One region of the Paraburkholderia sp. CI2 genome, then DNA from elsewhere that is predicted to be linked to it. Evidence: predicted binding sites of a transcription regulator. Region 1 holds the regulator's gene; each other region holds the start of a gene.
What was found. Region 1 encodes FNR, which switches genes on or off when oxygen is low (the NO sensors DNR and NnrR bind a similar motif). Its sites were predicted from a motif close to TTGATNNNNATCAA; they were not measured.
Positions count from the first base shown of each region.

Region 2: a site for FNR is predicted at 2,287-2,300, ahead of HDG32_RS14870 (basic amino acid/polyamine antiporter). Genes of this name have one in related genera too.
Region 3: a site for FNR is predicted at 3,219-3,232, ahead of cyoA (ubiquinol oxidase subunit II). Genes of this name have one in related genera too.

Region 1 is NZ_JACHDL010000012.1:64,846-70,934, reverse strand. Features, by position in the region: gene HDG32_RS18130 (universal stress protein) at 1-332, shown strand, start outside; gene HDG32_RS18125 (universal stress protein) at 356-859, shown strand; gene HDG32_RS18120 (universal stress protein) at 928-1,389, opposite strand; gene HDG32_RS18115 (response regulator) at 2,056-2,463, shown strand; gene fnr (fumarate/nitrate reduction transcriptional regulator Fnr) at 2,480-3,262, shown strand; gene HDG32_RS18105 (PAS domain S-box protein) at 3,385-4,485, shown strand; gene HDG32_RS18100 (universal stress protein) at 4,519-4,989, opposite strand; gene HDG32_RS18095 (universal stress protein) at 5,040-6,041, opposite strand.
Region 2 is NZ_JACHDL010000009.1:79,147-85,235, reverse strand. Features, by position in the region: gene HDG32_RS14875 (arginine deiminase) at 1-607, opposite strand, end outside; gene HDG32_RS14870 (basic amino acid/polyamine antiporter) at 733-2,154, opposite strand; gene HDG32_RS14865 (ATP-binding protein) at 2,682-4,025, opposite strand; gene HDG32_RS14860 (response regulator) at 4,022-4,762, opposite strand; gene HDG32_RS36395 (hypothetical protein) at 4,770-4,892, opposite strand; gene HDG32_RS14855 (GFA family protein) at 4,889-5,260, opposite strand; gene HDG32_RS14850 (patatin-like phospholipase family protein) at 5,829-6,089, shown strand, end outside.
Region 3 is NZ_JACHDL010000025.1:82,244-88,332, reverse strand. Features, by position in the region: gene cyoC (cytochrome o ubiquinol oxidase subunit III) at 1-206, opposite strand, end outside; gene cyoB (cytochrome o ubiquinol oxidase subunit I) at 210-2,216, opposite strand; gene cyoA (ubiquinol oxidase subunit II) at 2,220-3,116, opposite strand; partial or broken gene HDG32_RS28230 (radical SAM protein) at 3,287-3,775, opposite strand; gene HDG32_RS28225 (OmpW family protein) at 3,940-4,614, shown strand; gene HDG32_RS28220 (zinc ribbon domain-containing protein) at 4,697-4,933, shown strand; gene HDG32_RS28215 (hypothetical protein) at 4,958-5,314, shown strand; partial or broken gene HDG32_RS28210 (SIR2 family protein) at 5,325-5,453, opposite strand; gene HDG32_RS28205 (DegT/DnrJ/EryC1/StrS aminotransferase family protein) at 5,456-6,089, opposite strand, start outside.

The sequences.
Region 1 (6,089 bases):
TCCACGACGCGCTGCCGTTCCTCGCGCACGCGTCCAAAGTGACGCTGCTGACGGTTCATTCATCGGGCGATCGTCCGCCGCGCGACACGGTTCCGGGCGACGACATCGCACTCACCGTCGCGCGTCACGGCGTCAAGATCGACGTGCGCGAACTGAGCGTCGCGGACGGCACGCCGGTCGGCGACGCGCTGCTGTCGCAGGCGGCCGACCTCGGCTGCGACATGATCGTGATGGGCGCTTACGCGCATTCGCGTCTGCACGAAGTCGTACTGGGCGGCGCGACGCGCACGATGCTCGAGTCGATGACCGTGCCGGTGCTGTTGTCGCACTGAAGTGCGCGCTTAAGGAGTCCGCCATGTTTCACCGCCTACTCATCGCGCTCGACGGCAGCGACACTGCCTCCCGTGCGTTCGACGCCGCGCTGACCCTTGCCGCCGAATCGGGCGCCGAGCTGCAGCCGCTGTACGTGATCGACGTGCCCGTCATCGCCTACGACGCGCCCGGCTTCGACCCTTGCGTGATCCACGACGCCTTCATCGAGGAAGGCAAGCGGATCGCGGCCGATGCCCAGAGCCGGATGACCGCGCGCGGGATCAAGGGCACGGCCCGCACCGTCGAAGCCGCGATCACCGGCGAAGACGTCGCGCATCGCATCGTCGAGGCGGCGCTCGAATGGCACGCCGACGCGATCGTGATGGGCACGCACGGCCGCCGTGGTGTTCAACGACTGATGCTCGGCAGCGTCGCCGAGCGCGTGCTGCGCAGCGCCAGCTGCCCGGTGCTGATGGTTCCCGCGCACGCGAACGGCGCGACGCGCGATCAGTCAGTCCCGGCCTGCGCCGAAAACGAACTCACCTGAGCCGCGAAAACCAGGCTGCTGCGCGGCCGCTCCGACGCGATCGCGCCACGGCTCCGCGACGCGGCGCTTCAGGGCCGCGCGTGCCCGTGTTCGTCATGCCGCACGATCAGCACCGGCTTGTCGGTCGCACGCACGAGCGACTCGGCGACGCTGCCGAGCAGAAAGCGCTGCACGCCGCGGCGACCGTGCGTGCCCATCACGATCAGATCGGCTTCGATCTCGTCGGCGACGCGCGCGAGCACCGCGGACACGCTTTCGGCGTACGCGTCGATCACCCGCACGCCGCCGGGCACCTGCGCCTCGCGCATCAACTCGCGCGGCGCATCGAGCGCGCGGCTGGCGAATTCTTGCGCCGCGGTCGCCGGTTCCGGCTCGAAAGCCACATCGGCATTGTCCGACCACTTGCCGTGCCCTACCACGCAGCAGGCTTCGAGTGTGGCGCCCGTCAGCTTCGCGAGCTTCAGCGCCTCGGCAAAGGCGCGCTGCGCGCTGGGACTGTCGTCGAGCGCAACCAGAATTCGTGCATACATGTTGGACTCCCTGTGAAAGCGCTGGCATGAACCGAAGCGGTGCCGTCGCGTGTCCGCGCCGACAGTGTGAAGCGCGCGCCGCCGCGCGGCTTGACGCAGGTCAATGGCTCGCCGCTCGGGAGCTGGTTGCGCACGTCCACCGGGATCGTGACCTGGCCCTTCGAAGTGATAGTTGCTGCTGCCATAGTGGCACCTCCGATGCTCCTAGCATTTAGGTAAGGAGAAGAAAAAGGCAAGGACGAAATGGCCGCACGCCGATGAGGTATTTAACAGCAGACAGGCTAGAAACGCCGGGCAGCCTCGGAAGGCAGCGTCCAGACGTTATCGTCTATCGTGCCAGCACGGTCTACGATGAGCAGGAGTGGGAAATATCGATAATTTGCATCGTAGGCACGTCTTCCCCGGCAGTAACAAGCCCACTCAGATACTTACTATTCTTCGAATAATTGAAAATACATAATGGCCGGTCTATCGCACAGCTTTCCACTTCTTTAATGCCACTTCGTATTAATATATTTTCGACGCCGATATGTTCGCCCGTCACTTCTGATTGAACAGCAAAGCAGCCACACCATAGGAATATTCCTACAACATTACCCGAACTCCTAGCGCCGCTTAAATCCCCGCCGATATATTTCTGAGATGAGGTTGCCAATACTGGTCGGTATGGACACCGCCCCGCCAGCCACCTTATCGAGAGTCTTCCTCGTCGACGATGCGACCGAGGTCCGACGCCGGCTTGCTTGCCTGATCGCGCTGATTCCCGGCATCGAAATCGCCGGCGAGTCCGCCGGCGTCGAGCACACGTTCGACGACATCGTCGCGAGTCGCGCCGATGTCGCGGTGCTGGACCCGTGCTTCTCGGGCAAGACCAATCTGCTGCTGCTCGCGGCGCTGTCGCGGGTGCGGCCGTCCATCGTCAGCATCGTGTTGACCAATCATTGCGCGACGGCGTTTCGCCGAGCGTGCGAAGCGGCGGGCGCCGACTTCTTCTTCGACAAGACCTCGGACTTCGAACTCGCCTGCCGTGCCATCGAAGCGATTGCCTATGCGCGTCGTGCGCATCCGGTCTGACCGCCAGGAGCCGATCATGCAAGTTGCCGCAGTCTGTGAACCCCGCCACGACGCGCCCCGCACTTCGCACGTCGTACCGATCCACGTCGTGCCACGCACCGCGGCCACACGCTACGCCGTGCCGCGCTGCTCCACCTGCGCGATGCGCGCGATCTGCATGCCGCCCGAGCTGACATCCGACGAACTGAGCCGACTCGACACGTTGATCTGCTCGACGCGCTCGATCAAACGCGGTGATCCGCTGTATCGCGCGGGCGACGCATTTCAAAGCATCTACGCGATCCGCGCCGGATCGTTCAAGACCGTGGTCATGCATCGCGACGGCCGCGAGCACGTGACTGGCTTCCAGATCGCCGGCGACTCGCTCGGCCTCGACGGCATCAGCGAGGGCAAGCAGAATTGCGATGCGATCGCGCTCGAAGACAGCGTCGTGTGCATCATTCCGTTCGCGCAGCTCGAAGCAATCTGTCGCGAGATGAAGCCGATGCAGCATCACATCTACCAGATGATGAGCAGCGAGATCGTGCGCGAATCGAGCCAGATGATGCTGCTCGGCACGATGAGCGCCGAACAGCGCGTCGCGACGTTTCTGCTGAATCTGTCGAAGCGCTTCAAGGCGCGCGGCTTTTCCGCGGCGGAGTTTAATTTGCGCATGACCCGCGAGGAAATCGGCTGCTTTCTGGGCATGAAGCTCGAAACGGTGAGCCGGATGTTCTCGAAGTTCCAGCGCGAGCGCCTCGTCAAGGCGAACGGCAAAACGATCCGCATCGAAGACGCGGAAGGACTGGCTCGGGTTTGAACGCCGACGCGACGCTCGCCTCACGTTTGTTCGCGGGACATGCGGGTTGGAACAAGCGCTCCCGAACTGATATAACTCGGTGCGTTGCGGTGCGCGACCTTGCGTGACCACCCGGAGGAGCGATGGGTCTGTCGAGCGGCGAGTCTTCCTGCTTCACCGGTGCGGCGTCCGTGTCGGACGTGCCAGTAGAGGATCGCTATTTCATGTTGATCGATGCGGTTCAGGACTATGCGATCTTCATGCTCGACGTGTCCGGCCGCGTGACCAGCTGGAATCCCGGCGCACAGCGCATCAAGGGCTACGCGCCCGAAGAAATCATCGGCCAGCATTTCTCGAAGTTCTATACCCCGGAAGACATCGCGGCCGGCAAGCCCGCCCGCGAACTGGAAATCGCCGCAGCCGTAGGCCGCGCCGAGGACGAAGGCTGGCGCGTACGTCGCGACGGCTCGCGTTTCTGGGCCAACGTGGTCGTTTCCGCCGTGCACGACGCGTCGGGCGCGCTGCTCGGCTTCGCCAAGATCACGCGCGACCTGACCGAGCGTATGCGCCTCGCGGAACTCGAACGCGCGAATCAGGTATCCACGCACGTGCAGATCGCCCGCGAAAACGAGCAAAAACGTATGGCGCGCGAACTGCACGACGATCTCGGCCAACGGCTGACCGCGCTGAAAATGAGCGTCGCGCTGCTCGAAGCGAAGCTGAAAAGCCAGGCCGACACCGAGCCGCTGGCCGCGCAGACGCACGAACTGCAAAAGCAGATCGACTGGATGGCCGCTTCGCTGCGGCGTATCGCCGCCGATCTGCGGCCCCCGCTGCTCGACGACCTCGGGCTCGCCGCCGCGCTCGACTGGCTGGCCGAAGACTTCACGAAACGCTACAACGTGCGCTCGAGCGTGCATCTCGAACCGGCCGAGCCGGTATGCGGCGAATTCGCGGCGACGGCGCTGTTTCGCATCGTTCAGGAGGCGTTGACGAACGTCGCGCGGCACGCCAAGGCCAGCCGCGTACGCCTCGACATGACCTGCGCGGGCCCCATCGTATCGCTCGATATCGAGGATGACGGCGTGGGTGTCGCGCTGGATCGGTCGCAGGGAACAGATTCATTCGGTTTGCTCGGCATTCGCGAACGCGTGCGGCAGTTGCGCGGCAACGTGTCGTTCACCAGCTCGCCGGGCCATGGCTTCAGGATCTCGATCCAGATACCGGCCGACGCGCTCGCGTAATGCTCACGCGCTGTCGCGCCCCGCTGTCGCGGGTTACTCTGCAGGCGCATCCTCGGTGCTTTGCTCGCGCATGAGCAGCACCGGACAGGTCGAGAAACGCAGCACCCGCTCCGCCACGCTGCCGATCACGAGGCGCCGCACGCCGCGTCGCCCATGCGTGCCCAGCACAAGCAGATCGGCGTGGATCTGCTCGCCGTGGCGCAGCACGATCGCGGCGACGTCGTCGGACAGGCTCTCCGACTCGATCATTTCAGGGCGGCAAGGCACATCGGCGGCGGCGCAGGCCTGTTCGGCCTCCTCCAGCACCAATTGGCCGTCCTGGCGCAAGGCTTCGACGAGCGTGAGCGGGTCGTAATAGCCGGCATAGGAAAAGAGCGGGGTCTTGTCGACCACATAAACCGGATGCACGACGCCCTTCGTCAACGCGGCGAGATTCACCGCTTCTTTCAGCGCGCGTTTCGAGAAAGTACTGCCGTCTAGCGCGACGAGGATATGTTGGTACATGCCGATTCTCCACTGAGGTTGGATTTGTCAACGCGCGTGGCGCGCTCCTGCTACAGATAAAAGGGCCCGCCCGGACTGCCCGGATACGGCTCCCGCCACTCGCCGTGCGGCACGTCGTCCGCCCGCAACGACGACGCGCCGCGCGGACACACGAGCACGGGACACGCCGCGTCGCGCAGCGTGCGCGACGTCACGTGCCCCGGCAACGGGTGCGGCGCGCCGCGCATGCCGTGCGAACCCATCACGATCAGGTCCGCGTGCCAGCGTTGCGCTTCGTCGAGAATCGCGCTCGACGCATCGCCGGAATCATCGTCGAACTCGAGCAATGCGGTTTCGGCCGCGCGCCGGCTTTGTTCGAGCATCGCCGCGCCGCGCCGCAAGACATCGATTCGATGCTGCGACACGACTTCGAACGGCAGCCATTCGCACCACGCGAAGCGGTCGTCGGCCGCGTAGACGACCTTGATGCGCGCGTCGGGCGGCGCTACCGCGAGCGCGGTGCGCAGCGCGTCGAGCGCGGTGTCGCTGCCATCGATCGCGACCAGCACGCGGCTCACCGCCGAGGCATCGCTCGCGTCGGTCGACCTCGCCGGCATGTACAGCACCGGACGCCCGATCGACGCGACCAGTTCCTCGGGATCGATACGGCTGTCCCAGCGATGTTCACGCGGATGCGCGGCCACCGCGACCAGATCCGCGTCCCATTGCGTCGCCGTGTGGGCGAGCGCTTCGGCCGCGCCCTGATGCAGCGCGGTGAGATCGACGATCTCGGCGTCGGTCGCCGCGACGACGCCGTGCAACGCGATCACCGCGTCGCGCAGCGCGGCCTGCGCGCCGTGCAGCATCGCGCGATGCGCCTCGCACCAGTCCGGATAGCTGAGCATCAGCGTCGGATAAAGCGCGGCAGGATTGCAAACGATATCGACGAGACGAAAGCGCGCATCCGCCGCGACCAACTGCCGGGCGACGCGCGTGCCGAGCGGCAGTCCGCTGCCGCCCGCGGACGCGATCATCACGCGGTGGAAGGTGTTGCGCTCGGCAGCAGTGTTCATCGGCTCTCCTCGGATCGTCGCACCGCGAGGCGGCGCGCCGACCGCGTC
Region 2 (6,089 bases), on a different contig from region 1:
CCAGCGTGGCGAGACCGTGGTCCTGAGTCGGGTCGCCCCACCACACGTTGACCTTGCCCGCGAAATCGGGGTGGAACTTGTAGATCGCCGTGGTCAGGATCGTCTCTTCGTGGCGGGCCGGCCAGTACAGCGCATTCAGCGTGACGCCGCCATAGATCCAGCACGTCGTGTCGCGCGTGTACAGCGTGTTCGGCAGCGGCGGCAGCAGATATTCGGTGCCGCCCGCCGCTTCTTTCGCGACCTCCAGCGCCTTGCCGCCGTGCGCTTCCGGGAAGTCGTGAGTGGATAGCCCGCCAATCAGCGTTTCGGCAAGCTTGCGATTGTCGAGCCCTTGCAGATAGCTTCTCAATTCATCGATAAAGCCGAGGCCGACCTGATTCGGCACCACCTGGTTGTCGAGAATCCACTTCTTGCCTTCGGGCACCGCGACCGTTTCGGCGAGCAGATTGTGCATCTCCACCACTTCGACGCCGCGGTCGCGCATCTTCGTGACGAAGTCGAAGTGGTCGCGCTTCGCGTTCTCGACCCACAGTACGTCGTCGAACAGCAGTTCATCGCAATTGCTCGGGGTAAGACGCTGATGCGCGAGCCCCGGTGCGCAGACCATCACTTTGCGCAGCTGCCCGACTTCCGAGTAGACACCCAATTCACCCGCTTTCGCGTCCGTGTTCGCCATGATGATCTCCTGAATGCCAATGTTGGCCCGCTCTGTTCAATCGGATTTCATTAAAGCTAAATCGCGATCCTTCCGGTTACGAGGCCATAGATGCCGATGATCGCGCCAATGATCGCAACGATAAAAATGATCCAGTCGGAAACGATGAAGACATTCTTGTTCTGCTCGCGCCGAGCCCAGATATAAAGCGCCGTTCCCGGCGCATACAGCACGGCGGAAAGCAGAATGAATTTCAGGCCACCCGCCCAGATCATGAAGACCGTATAGATCGAGGCGATTGCGGCCATGATGAAGTCACGCCGGCGCTCGTCGGCGCGCACGTCGTAACCGTCGCCGCGATTCGCGTTCATGCAGCCGAACACCGCGACGAAGAGGTACGGAATCAACGACATCGCGCTCGTCAGATTCAGCATCAGCGCGAACGCATCGCGCGAGAAGTAGGTGCTGATGACGAGCAGCTGCACCACGATGTTGGTCAGCCACAACGCATTGGCAGGTACCTTGTTGGCGTTTTCCCTCGCGAATACGGCGGGCATGTCTTCGGTCTTTGCCGCCGTGAACAACACTTCGGCGCAGATCAGCGACCAGGCGAGATAAGCGCCCAGTACCGAAATCAGCAAACCTATGCTGACGAAAACCGCGCCCCAATGACCGACCACCGCTTCGAGCACCGCCGCCATCGACGGCTGCCGCATGGCCGCGATGTCGGCGCGCTGGAGCACTGCGTAAGGCAGCATCGTCACGAGCACCATCAGCGAGGTCACGACAACGAAGCCGAGAATCGTCGACTGGCCGACATCGGAGCGCTTCTTCGCATAACGGGAATAAACGCTCGCCCCTTCGATACCGATGAACACGAACACCGTGACCAGCATCGTGGCCCGCACCTGCTCGAGGATATTGCCTTCGAGTCCTCCGCCGTAGAGGTTGGCCTGGAACAGGTCCAACCGGAAGCCGAAGATCAGGATCACGATGAACACCAGAATCGGAATGACCTTGGCGACCGTGACGATACTGTTGATGAAGGCCGCCTGCTGCACGCCCTTCAGGATCATGAAATGAAATAGCCAGATGCCGATCGATGCAACGACGATCGCGACGACCGTATTGCCGTCGCCGAACACGGGAAAAAACGCGCCGAGTGTCGACTTGATCAGCACCCAGTAAGAAACGTTGCCGATACAGCTACCGATCCAATAGCCAAATGCGGAGAGAAAGCCCGGATAGTCGCCAAAGCCTGCTTTCGCATACGCAAACACGCCGGCGTCCAGTTCGGGCTTGCGTTCCGCCAGCGCCTGAAACACGCGCGCCAGCATATACATGCCCGTGCCCGCAATCAGCCAGGCAATCACGGCACCCACCGGACCGGTGGCATTGGCAAAAGTGCGCGGCAGGGAAAAGATCCCGGCTCCGACCATGCCGCCCACCACCATCCCGGTGAGTTGCATTTTTGACATCTTTTGTGGAGTGGACGCCATTCGGATTCCTTTTAGTTACCTTTTTAACAAGGATCTGTAATCAGATTCGAACGAAACGTGTCTCTCGGCCAATCTTGCTGTTGATCAGCCGCGCTACTCTGCAACCACCACACGAAAAGAATGGTCTGTCCGTTGGCGTTTGTCAATTTATCGAAGACAAGGTAACGGACTGTGGCTCGCTATGCGATCGAATCCATCGATGCTGCGTTGCCGAATCTGGTTGAATTTGCGAATTAACAATTCACCACGCATCTCAATCGCTCGCATCGATAAGTCGCTTTGAATATCGATGATTTAACAACGATGCGACCTGCCGCATCACCGCACCGGTTTTCTCAAATGATGGGGAATCGCTGAAGCGAGCTGAACCGGTGGCCGTTCAGAACTACTGAGAAGCGCCAGAGTCACAGTTCGAAATGGCGCGCGGGGGTCATTAATAGTCCAAACCCAATGACGATTTCGTAATGGCGCGCTTTGTGAATTTTTCTGACGGAATCGCCCGCGTCTCCGCGCCGCAAGAGGTCCAACTATGATTCGCGCAACTTCCTCAACGTCAGCCGCGCTTCGAGACCGCCGCCGACGCGGTTGTGCAGCGTGAGCGTTGCGTCCATCGCGAGCGCGAGTTGCCGCGCGATCGCGAGCCCCAGACCCGTGCCGCCCGTTTGACGATTGCGCGATCCTTCGAGCCGCACGAACGGCTCGAACACCGTCTCCAGCGACTCGACCGGAATGCCGGGACCGCGATCGAGCACCGACACGGTAGCCTCGCCATCGCGCAATGCCCCGATATGGATCTGCGCGGCGCCGCCGTACCTCAGCGCGTTATCGACCAGATTGCCGACGATGCGCTTCAACGCCTGCGGACGCATCGTCAGCGACTGGCCGAAGTGGCCCTGCAGTGACACTTGCTGACCCGCGTCGACGTAATCGCACACCAGGCTGTCGAACAGCGCATCGGGATCGATGCGGCGCGGCACCTCGGTCGTGCCATGCATCGTGCGCGCATAGGTGACCCCTTCCTTGACCAGCGCCTCCATTTCCTGCAGATCCTGGCGCAGCTTTGCGGCCTCGCTGTCGTTGTCCATCGTGTCGACACGCAGACGCATGCGCGTGATCGGCGTCTGCAAATCGTGCGAAATCGCCGCGAGAATCTGCATGCGCTCGGTCATGTAGGTGGCGATCCGGTCCTGCATCGCGTTGAACGCGCGCGCGGCGCGCGCCACTTCGGACGGACCGGCTTCGCGCAGACGCGCGGCCTTCAGGTCGGGGCCGAGCGTGTCGGCCGCGACTGCGAGCTGATTGAGCGGGCGCGTCGCGAGCCGTACCGCCAGCCAGCAGCAGGCCGCGAGCACGAGCAGCTGCAGCGTCAGCACGAGCGGCAGCCAGCGCGACAACGGGGCGCCGGGCATCGGCCGCAGGTCAATGGTGAGCGGCGTGCCGTCGCTCAGTTTCAGATGCACCTGCAGACGCTCGCGATCGCCCGGCACTGCGTTGACGGTCAACGGATAACGCGTGCCGATGCCATCGCCGATCGACTGCGCGACGCGCGCCGACAGGCTCGCGTCGACCGGGGTGCCTGGCACGCCCGGGCCGAGCACGAACTCATAGCTGCGCCGCGCGAGCCGCGGCAGCCACTGGGCGCGCTCGTCGGGCGGCAGATGATCGAGCAGCGCGACCGAGCTCGCCACCTCGCGCTCGATGTAGCCCATCATGATGTTGGTCATCGTCTGGTCGCGCTCGGTCATCGTGAGCCAGAACGACAGCGCCTGCGCGAGCGCGAGCCCGACGAACAAAATCACCGCGAGCCGCGCAAACAGCGTGCGCGGCCAATGCGGCCAGCGCAGCAACGACGGTGATGGAGATGCGCTCATTCCGGATCTCCGATCGCGGTCACGGCCGCTGAAAACACATAGCCCTCGCTGCGCAGCGTCTTGATGTAGCGCGGCTCGCGCGCGCCGTCCCGCAGGCGTTGACGCAGGCGGCTCACCATCAGATCGATCGAGCGGTCGAACGGATCGGCCTGGCGTCCCTGGGTGAGGTTCAGCAACTGATCGCGCGTGAGCACGCGCTGCGGATGATCGAGAAACACACGCAACAGACGGTACTCCGCGCCGCTCAACGCCACCTCGGTTCCGTCCGCGTCGAGCAGATGGCGCGCGGTCGTGTCGAGCCGCCAGTCGCCGAAGCACAGCATCGGCGCCGACTCCGTCACCTCCATGCCGGGCGGCAGCATGCGCGCGCGGCGCAGCACCGAACGGATTCGCGCGAGCAACTCGCGTGCGGCGAACGGTTTGGTCAGGTAATCGTCGGCGCCCATTTCGAGGCCGACGATCCGGTCCGCTTCCTCGCTGCGCGCCGTCAGCATCAGGATCGGCACTGTGCGGAACTTGCCCGCGCGCAACTCACGGCACAGCACGAGGCCGTCTTCGCCGGGCAGCATCAGGTCGAGCACGATCAGGTCGGGCGCGCCGTTCTCGAGCGCGGCGCGCATCTGGCGGCCATTGGCCGCGAGCGAGACACGCACGCCGTTTTTCTCGAGGTATCCCGCGAGCAGTTCACGGATACCGCGATCGTCATCGACGATCAGTACGTGGTCGGAGGTTTCCATCGACGGATTATCTGCTGCGGCGTTTGAGTTGCACGTCGCTCGACTGGATCAATGAACACTGCAACGGATGCGCGAGTTCGGCCGTGAAGCCGCCCGCCACGAACACAGCGATGGCAAACAGGCGTTTCATGCGTCCTCCAGCACGGAAAGACTCGCGCCATCGGCCACGCCGGCTTCGAGCGCGTAAGGATCGACCCCGTCGAGGCAGCCAATATTGACGCGCCATTGCTGCGGATCCTTGCGCGTCTGATGAAAAGGATAGATGCCGCAATGCTTGCAGAAGTAGTGTTTCGCGACCTTCGTGTTGAACTGGTATAGCGTCAGCGAATCCTCGCCACTCAGAATCTTCAACTGACTGGCGGGAAAGAGCGGTGTCATCAGCGCGCCCTTGCGGCGGCACAGGCTGCAGTTGCAACGACCAGCCGGAACGATTTCGGTGCGAACTTCGAACTTGACGGCCCCGCAGTGACAGGACCCTTGCAGCAACCCGGCGTTCATGATGCTCTCCGTGATTTGACGATGCCTGCTTTATAGCCCGGTTCATCAGTCGAATTATGTCGTAATGTATCCGGCGGCCGAGACGATACATTACATTGCAATACGCCGCGGCGATTAGCGCAAGGCGAAACAGCGAAGATATACACGCGAGTTAGCATTTAAGCGGCACGCGCAAACGGATAACGCAGATTGCATGATTGCCACCGCATTATCGCGCTCAACCGTGCAAAGATACTCCGCCTATCCATGTTTATGTGAGCGGCTTATGTAAGCGGCGCGACGCGGCGCGCCGGCCGGCCTCCCTACACGCTGTTTTTGACCTCGGCGTGACCAGCAAGCGGGCGATGACGGCCACGAGCCGGTTGCTCGCAAGCTCTGTGAATCAAGTTGAATACGCTTGACTTTTAGTCACCGGCCACTTCCAATACCAATGGTGCAGTGCGATGTTTCGCCTTTGAAACACGCCTCACGTCATTCGGTAGTTCACAGCATTGGCCAGCAGTTCATTCGTCCGCCGTGCATGCGGCGTCAGCTAGCGAAATGGAGCACTCCTCACTACGGAGTCGTCTTGGCTGCAACAAATAACCAACCCACCCACCGCGAACCCGCCCTTATCGACCTCGCATTGCAAGGCGGCGGATCGCACGGTGCTTTTACATGGGGCGTCCTCGACCGTTTGCTCGAAGAGTCGTGGCTGCAGATCGAAGGAATATCGGGTACGTCGGCTGGCGCGATGAACGCCGCGGTGCTGGTGAGCGGCTATCAGGCAGACGGCGCGGCCGGCGCGCGCGCCGCGCTCGAAGCCTTCTGGCGGCGAGTATTCGAAGCA
Region 3 (6,089 bases), on a different contig from region 1:
TGAAGTGCAACACCCGGGATGTCGAACAGGTCCCGTCCGGACGCGCCGCCCGCGAACTGGTGCGCCATCACGGCGAACACGGCGAACAGCGACGCGAACAGCATGCAGTCGGTCATCAGGTACAGCCAGAAGCCGAACACGGTGGGCGTTGGGCCGTGGTCAGCGCTCGACCTGCCGTGATGGACGAGTAATGCAGATTGCGTCATGGGTCAGGTCTCCGCGGATTCGGGTAATTCAAGGGCGGCCGGGGTGGGTGCGCTGCCGCGTCGTGCTTCGATTTCGCGCACGCGCGAGGCCGGAATCACGTAGCCATGGTCGTCGCGGAAGCTACGCGCGATCAGCGCGGCGACGATCGCGACGAAGGCCAGCACGGCGAGCCACGTGATGTGCCAGACGCCGGCGAAGCCGAGCACGAGGCTGAATGCGCCGATCAGGAACCCGTCCGCGGTATTCGACGGTAGGTGGATGTCCTCGTAATGCGCCAGTGCGGCATTTGCTGCGCCGCTTTCCTTCATGTGCGCGAACGCGTCGAGCTGGTGGACGACCGGTATGCGCGCGAAGTTGTAGACAGCGGGCGGCGACGCGGTGGCCCATTCGAGCGTGCGGCCGTTCCACGGGTCGCCCGTCAGGTCGCCGTATTCCGGCTCGTTGCGATGGATCACGCTCACGACGACCTGGGCGATCTGGTGCACGACACCGAGTGCGATCAGCACCACGCCGCATGCGGCGACGAACAGCCAGGGATGCCAGGTCGGGTTGTCGTAGTGATTCAGGCGCCGGGTCATGCCCATGAAGCCGAGCACGTAGAGCGGCACGAACGACACGTAGAAGCCGACGAACCAGCACCAGAAAGCCCGCTTGCCGAGCTTCTCGTTAAGCTTGAAGCCGAACGCCTTCGGGAACCAGTAATGGAAGCCTGCGAGATAGCCGAACACGACGCCGCCTATGATCGCGTTGTGAAAGTGCGCGATCAGGAACAGGCTGTTGTGCAGCACGAAGTCCGCGCCCGGGATCGCCATCATCACGCCCGTCATGCCGCCGATCGTGAACGTGACCATGAAGCCGATCGTCCACAGCACGGGTGCGGTGAACTCGATGCGACCGCGGTACATCGTGAACAGCCAGTTGAAGACTTTCACGCCCGTGGGGATCGCGATGACCATCGTCATAATGCCGAAGAACGCGTTGACGTCCGCGCCGGAACCCATCGTGAAGAAGTGGTGCGCCCACACGAGGAATGCGAGCACCGTGATCGCGCACGACGCGTAGACCATCGTTCTGTAGCCAAACAGCGGTTTCTTCGCGAAGGTCGCGATCACTTCCGAGTAGATGCCGAACGCGGGCAGCACGAGGATGTACACCTCCGGGTGGCCCCACGCCCAGATCAGGTTCAGGTACAGCATCGCGTTGCCGCCGAGCTCATTGGTGAAAAAGTGCATGCCTGCGTAGCGGTCGAGGCCGAGCAGTGCGAGCGTCACGGTTAGGATCGGGAACGTTGCCATGATCAGCACGTTCGAGCACAGCGCGGTCCACGTGAACACCGGCATCTTCATCAGCGTCATGCCGGGCGCGCGCAGCTTGACGATCGTCACGAAGAAGTTGATCGCGGTAATCAGCGTACCGACGCCGGAGAGCTGCAGACTCCAGATGTAGTAGTCGACCCCGACGCCGGGACTGAACTGCAGCTCCGACAGCGGTGGATACGCGAGCCAGCCGACCTGCGCGAACTCGCCGATCACGAGCGACAGATTGATCAGGATCGCGCTGATCGCCGTCATCCAGAAGCTCAGCGAATTCAGGAACGGGAAGGCGACGTCGCGCGCGCCGATCTGCAGCGGCACGACAAGATTGAAGAGGCCGACCATCAGCGCCATCGCCATGAAGAAGATCATGATGACACCGTGCGCGGTGAATATCTGGTCGTAGTGGTGCGGCGGCAGGTAACCGGGGCCGTGAAACGCGATCGCGAGCTGAAGCCGCATCATTACGGCGTCGACAAAACCGCGCACGAGCATCAGCACCGCGACGATGATGTACATGATGCCGATCTTCTTGTGATCGACGCTTGTCAGCCACTCGGTCCAGAGCCACTTCCAGCGGCCGAGCTTCGTGAGCGTGACGATGACCCCCAGCACGATGAGCGCCATGAACGCGGCCGCGCCCATGATGATCGGCTGATCGAACGGAATCGCGCCGGGCGTGAGTTTTCCAAACATGGCTTACTCCGTGGTCTGCGTGCGACAGGCGGCGTCGCGGAAGGCCGTGACGTTGCCGTTGTTGTATCGGGCAACGATGTTGCGGAACAGGTACTGGTCGATCGATGAGAAGTAGCGTACCGACTGCTTCTCGCTCGGCTTCGCGACTTCGGCGTATTCGTCCATGCTAAGGCGGTCCGGCGAAGCCTTGACCTTGCGCACCCATGCGTCGAAGTCGGTGGTGCTCGTCGCGAGCGTGCGGAACTTCATGTCGGTGAATCCCTTGCCGCTGAAGTTGGCGGACATGCCTTCGAAATTGCCCGGTGCATCCGCGATCAGGTGCAGACGGGTCTGCATGCCGACCATTGCATACACCTGGGTGCCGAGTTGCGGGATGAAGAATGAGTTCATCACCGAGTCCGACGTGATCCGGAAATTCACCGGCGTATCGACTGGCACGGCGAGCTGGTTCACCGACGCAATGCCGAGGTCCGGGTAGATGAAGAGCCACTTCCAGTCGAGCGCGACCACCTCGACGTCGATCGGCTTCACGCTCGACTGCAGCGGCCGGTACGGGTCGAGCTCATGCGTGGTGCGCCACGTCAGGATACCGAGGTACAGGATGATCAGGGCGGGGATAGTCCAGACGACGATCTCGATCGCCGTCGAGTGCGCCCATTTGGGTGCGTAGATCGCGTGACGGTTCGACGCACGGTAGCGCCACGCGAAGAACAGCGTCAGCAGGATCACCGGGATCACGACGATCAGCATCGCCCACGTGGCGGTGGCGATCAGCGACTTCTCGGCCGCGCCGACGCTCCCTTTTGGATCAAGCACAGTCAGATCACATCCCGATAGACAGGCGCTCAATGTCGTGACGATGGCTATCGACCGTTTCCTTAAGGCTTTTCTGTCTGTCATAGTGGTTAAGTCCGGGTTGTGGCACTTTTGACGTGAAGTTGGCTTGACGCATGCGGCATGACACTCGCAGCATCATGGTCCGACAACCGGCCAGCTTTGTGATTGATGTCGATCAAGGACGAACAAAGCGGCGGGGTGCGGTGCACTGACGCAGTGCGCGGGCTAAATCAGGCGACAGTCTGCTGCGACAAACCGTAGATCAGGTCGACGTTAATTGAGAGAAATCCCGCATCGCGTGCGCCGCTGAGTGCGCGTTCCACCACATCGAGTGGCTGGATGCGATTGACAGCCTGCTGAACGTCGGTCGCAAAGTCCTGTACGCCGAAGCTCGCCCGGTTGAAGCCGAGGCGCGCGAGTGGTGAAAGCGTTTTGGTGCTGACGGTTCGCGGATCAATTTCGATGGCAAGTTCTGCGTCGATCGAGAACGCGAAGCGGTTCTGCAGTTGCTGGACAAGCTCTTCGAGTTCGGCAACAGGGAAGAAGGTCGGCGTTCCATCTCCCAGATGCAGCTGCACGGTTCGCCGGTCAGGTCCGAGATGTGACGCGACCAGGTCCATCTCACGAACGAGGTAGCTCAGATATCTGGCGCTGCAGCCATGGTCGTGCGTAATGACCTTGTTGCATGCACAGAAGTAGCAGAGTGATCTGCGTGCCGTTCGGCGGCTGCAGCCAGTCCGGCCTCAAGGCTCCCGCTATCTCGACATTCCTACGCGTGACCCGATGTCGCATCTTGACTTCGGGATCGGGACCGGTTGATCCTGCGCAAGGGCAGCCCTGATTTGCGCGTCGACAATTCCCCGCATACGTCAACAAGGGGAAAGCGATGAAGCACATGATTAAGGCCGTCATGATCGTGGCAAGCCTGTGCACTACCGGTTTGTTCGAAGTGCTGGCATACGCGGATGACGTAAGCGCGAACGGAAGCACGATGGCAGGCCAGGTGCCGGCGGATGGGATCCACGCCGGTGACGTGCTCGTGCGTCTGCGTGCCATCTCGATCCAGCCCGAAGTACACACCAGCGGCACGTTGTCGTCGCTCGGCGTGGGTGTCAATAACGCACTCGTGCCGGAGTTGGACCTGACCTATATGATCCGCGACGCGATCGGCATCGAGCTGATTCTCGCCACCTCGCGGCACCACGTGACGTCCGACCTCGGCGATCTCGGTGGCGTGAACGTGCTGCCACCGACGCTGCTGCTGCAATATCACTTCAACCATGCTGGCATGATCCGACCGTATGTCGGCGCGGGGGTCAACTACACGTACTTCTACAACGACGGCCTGAGCGCGGGCCCCGTAGGCATCCAGGTGTCACGCAGCAGCTTCGGTCCGGCGGTGCAGGCTGGCGTCGACGTGCAGATCACGAAGACCGTCTTTCTCAACGCGGATATCAAGAAGATCTGGATGCACACGGACGCCTCGCTCGGCGATAGTTCGTTGGGCCGGCTGGACATCGACCCACTGGTACTGGGAATAGGCGTCGGGATGAAGTTCTAGCGAGCGCGCAATGACGGACCACAGCTCGCACCAACGGGCGATCCGCTGCGCCCCATCCACCTGAAACGGAGATCTGATCACTATGCCCCTGTACGACTACCGCTGCGCGGCCTGCGGCCACGCGTTCGAAACGCTGGTGCGCGCCGGCCACACGCCCGTCTGCCCGCAATGCGGCGGCACCGCGCTGGACAAGCAGGTCAGCGCGCCGGCCTCGCCCGGCAAGAGCCGCGCGATCATCTCCCGCGCGCGGCGTCAGGCGGCGCGCGAAGGGCACCTCAGCAACTATTCGCCGGCCGAGCGTCGCAAGCTGCTGCGCTGAGCCCAACGGGGAATCGCGCTGTCGATGTATATGAACCTCGAGGGCGCCTACGGGATGGCACTCAGTCTCACCGTCTTGATGGCCGGCACGCTGGATCAGGCCACCGCCGACAGCCTGCTGGAACGCGCGAAGGGCATCTGCCCGTATCTCGACGCGTGGCTTCGCAACATTGCGTCAGCACGGCCGCCCTCGCGCTCGAGCGCTTCGATGACCACGACGGAAACGTCCTGCGCATGCAGTACGCGCGCCAGCGCGAGGCCGAGTTGCCTGCAGCAGGGTCGCGCCGGCGGCAACGCCGTAGGTCTTGCCCGAAGGCAGTACGGTCAATGTGGTCATGACGGCGATCTTGATAAAGGGCTACGGATAAAGAACGATGGATAGCGGCCACGCTTCACGCGGCCAGTGCGGGTTGCATGGCATCCACCAACGCTTCGGCGAACCCGCCCAGCGGCATCGCGATGCACGTGATGCCCTGCTCTTCGGGAAAGCGCGCCTCCATACGCGTCGGTTCGTCGGGCAGCCTCACAGATAAATGGCGGCGCCGGCGCCCACGTTGGTCGCGGTGTCTTTCAGCGTCTTGACGATGTACTTGACCTGGTCGGTGTCGAGTAGCGTGTGCAGCGGCAGCGCCAGCGCGCGATCGCCGATGCGCTCGGTGTCGGGCAACAGGCCGCTCTTGCGGCCGATCGCATCGCCCGCATTCATGTAGTGGAACTGCTGATGCAGCGGATGGCTGTAGGCCACCGTCTCAATGCCGCAAGATTTCATGTCGTCGATCATCTGGGCGCGCGCGCTCTGCGTAAAACGCTTGCCCAAATGCACAACATAGAGCATCCAGTGCACTTCTTCGACGTCCTCGGCCACGTAGGCCGGCTTGATCCCTTCGAAGCTTTGCATCTCCTCGTGATACCAGGTCTCGACCTGCTTTCGCTGCGCGAGGCGCGTGTCGAGTTCGGCCAGTTGCGCGAGACCGAGCGCGGCGGTCAGATCACTGATCCCGGCCTGCAGCGGCACCCGCGAGCCGACCGAGACGGACGCGCGGTCCGTGACGCGCCGCTCGCGCAGATAGCGCAGTTCATGGACGAGTTCGTCATCGTCGGTGACGAGCATGCCGCCCGCTCCTGTGCACAGCGCGGACGGGCTGGAGAAGTCGAAC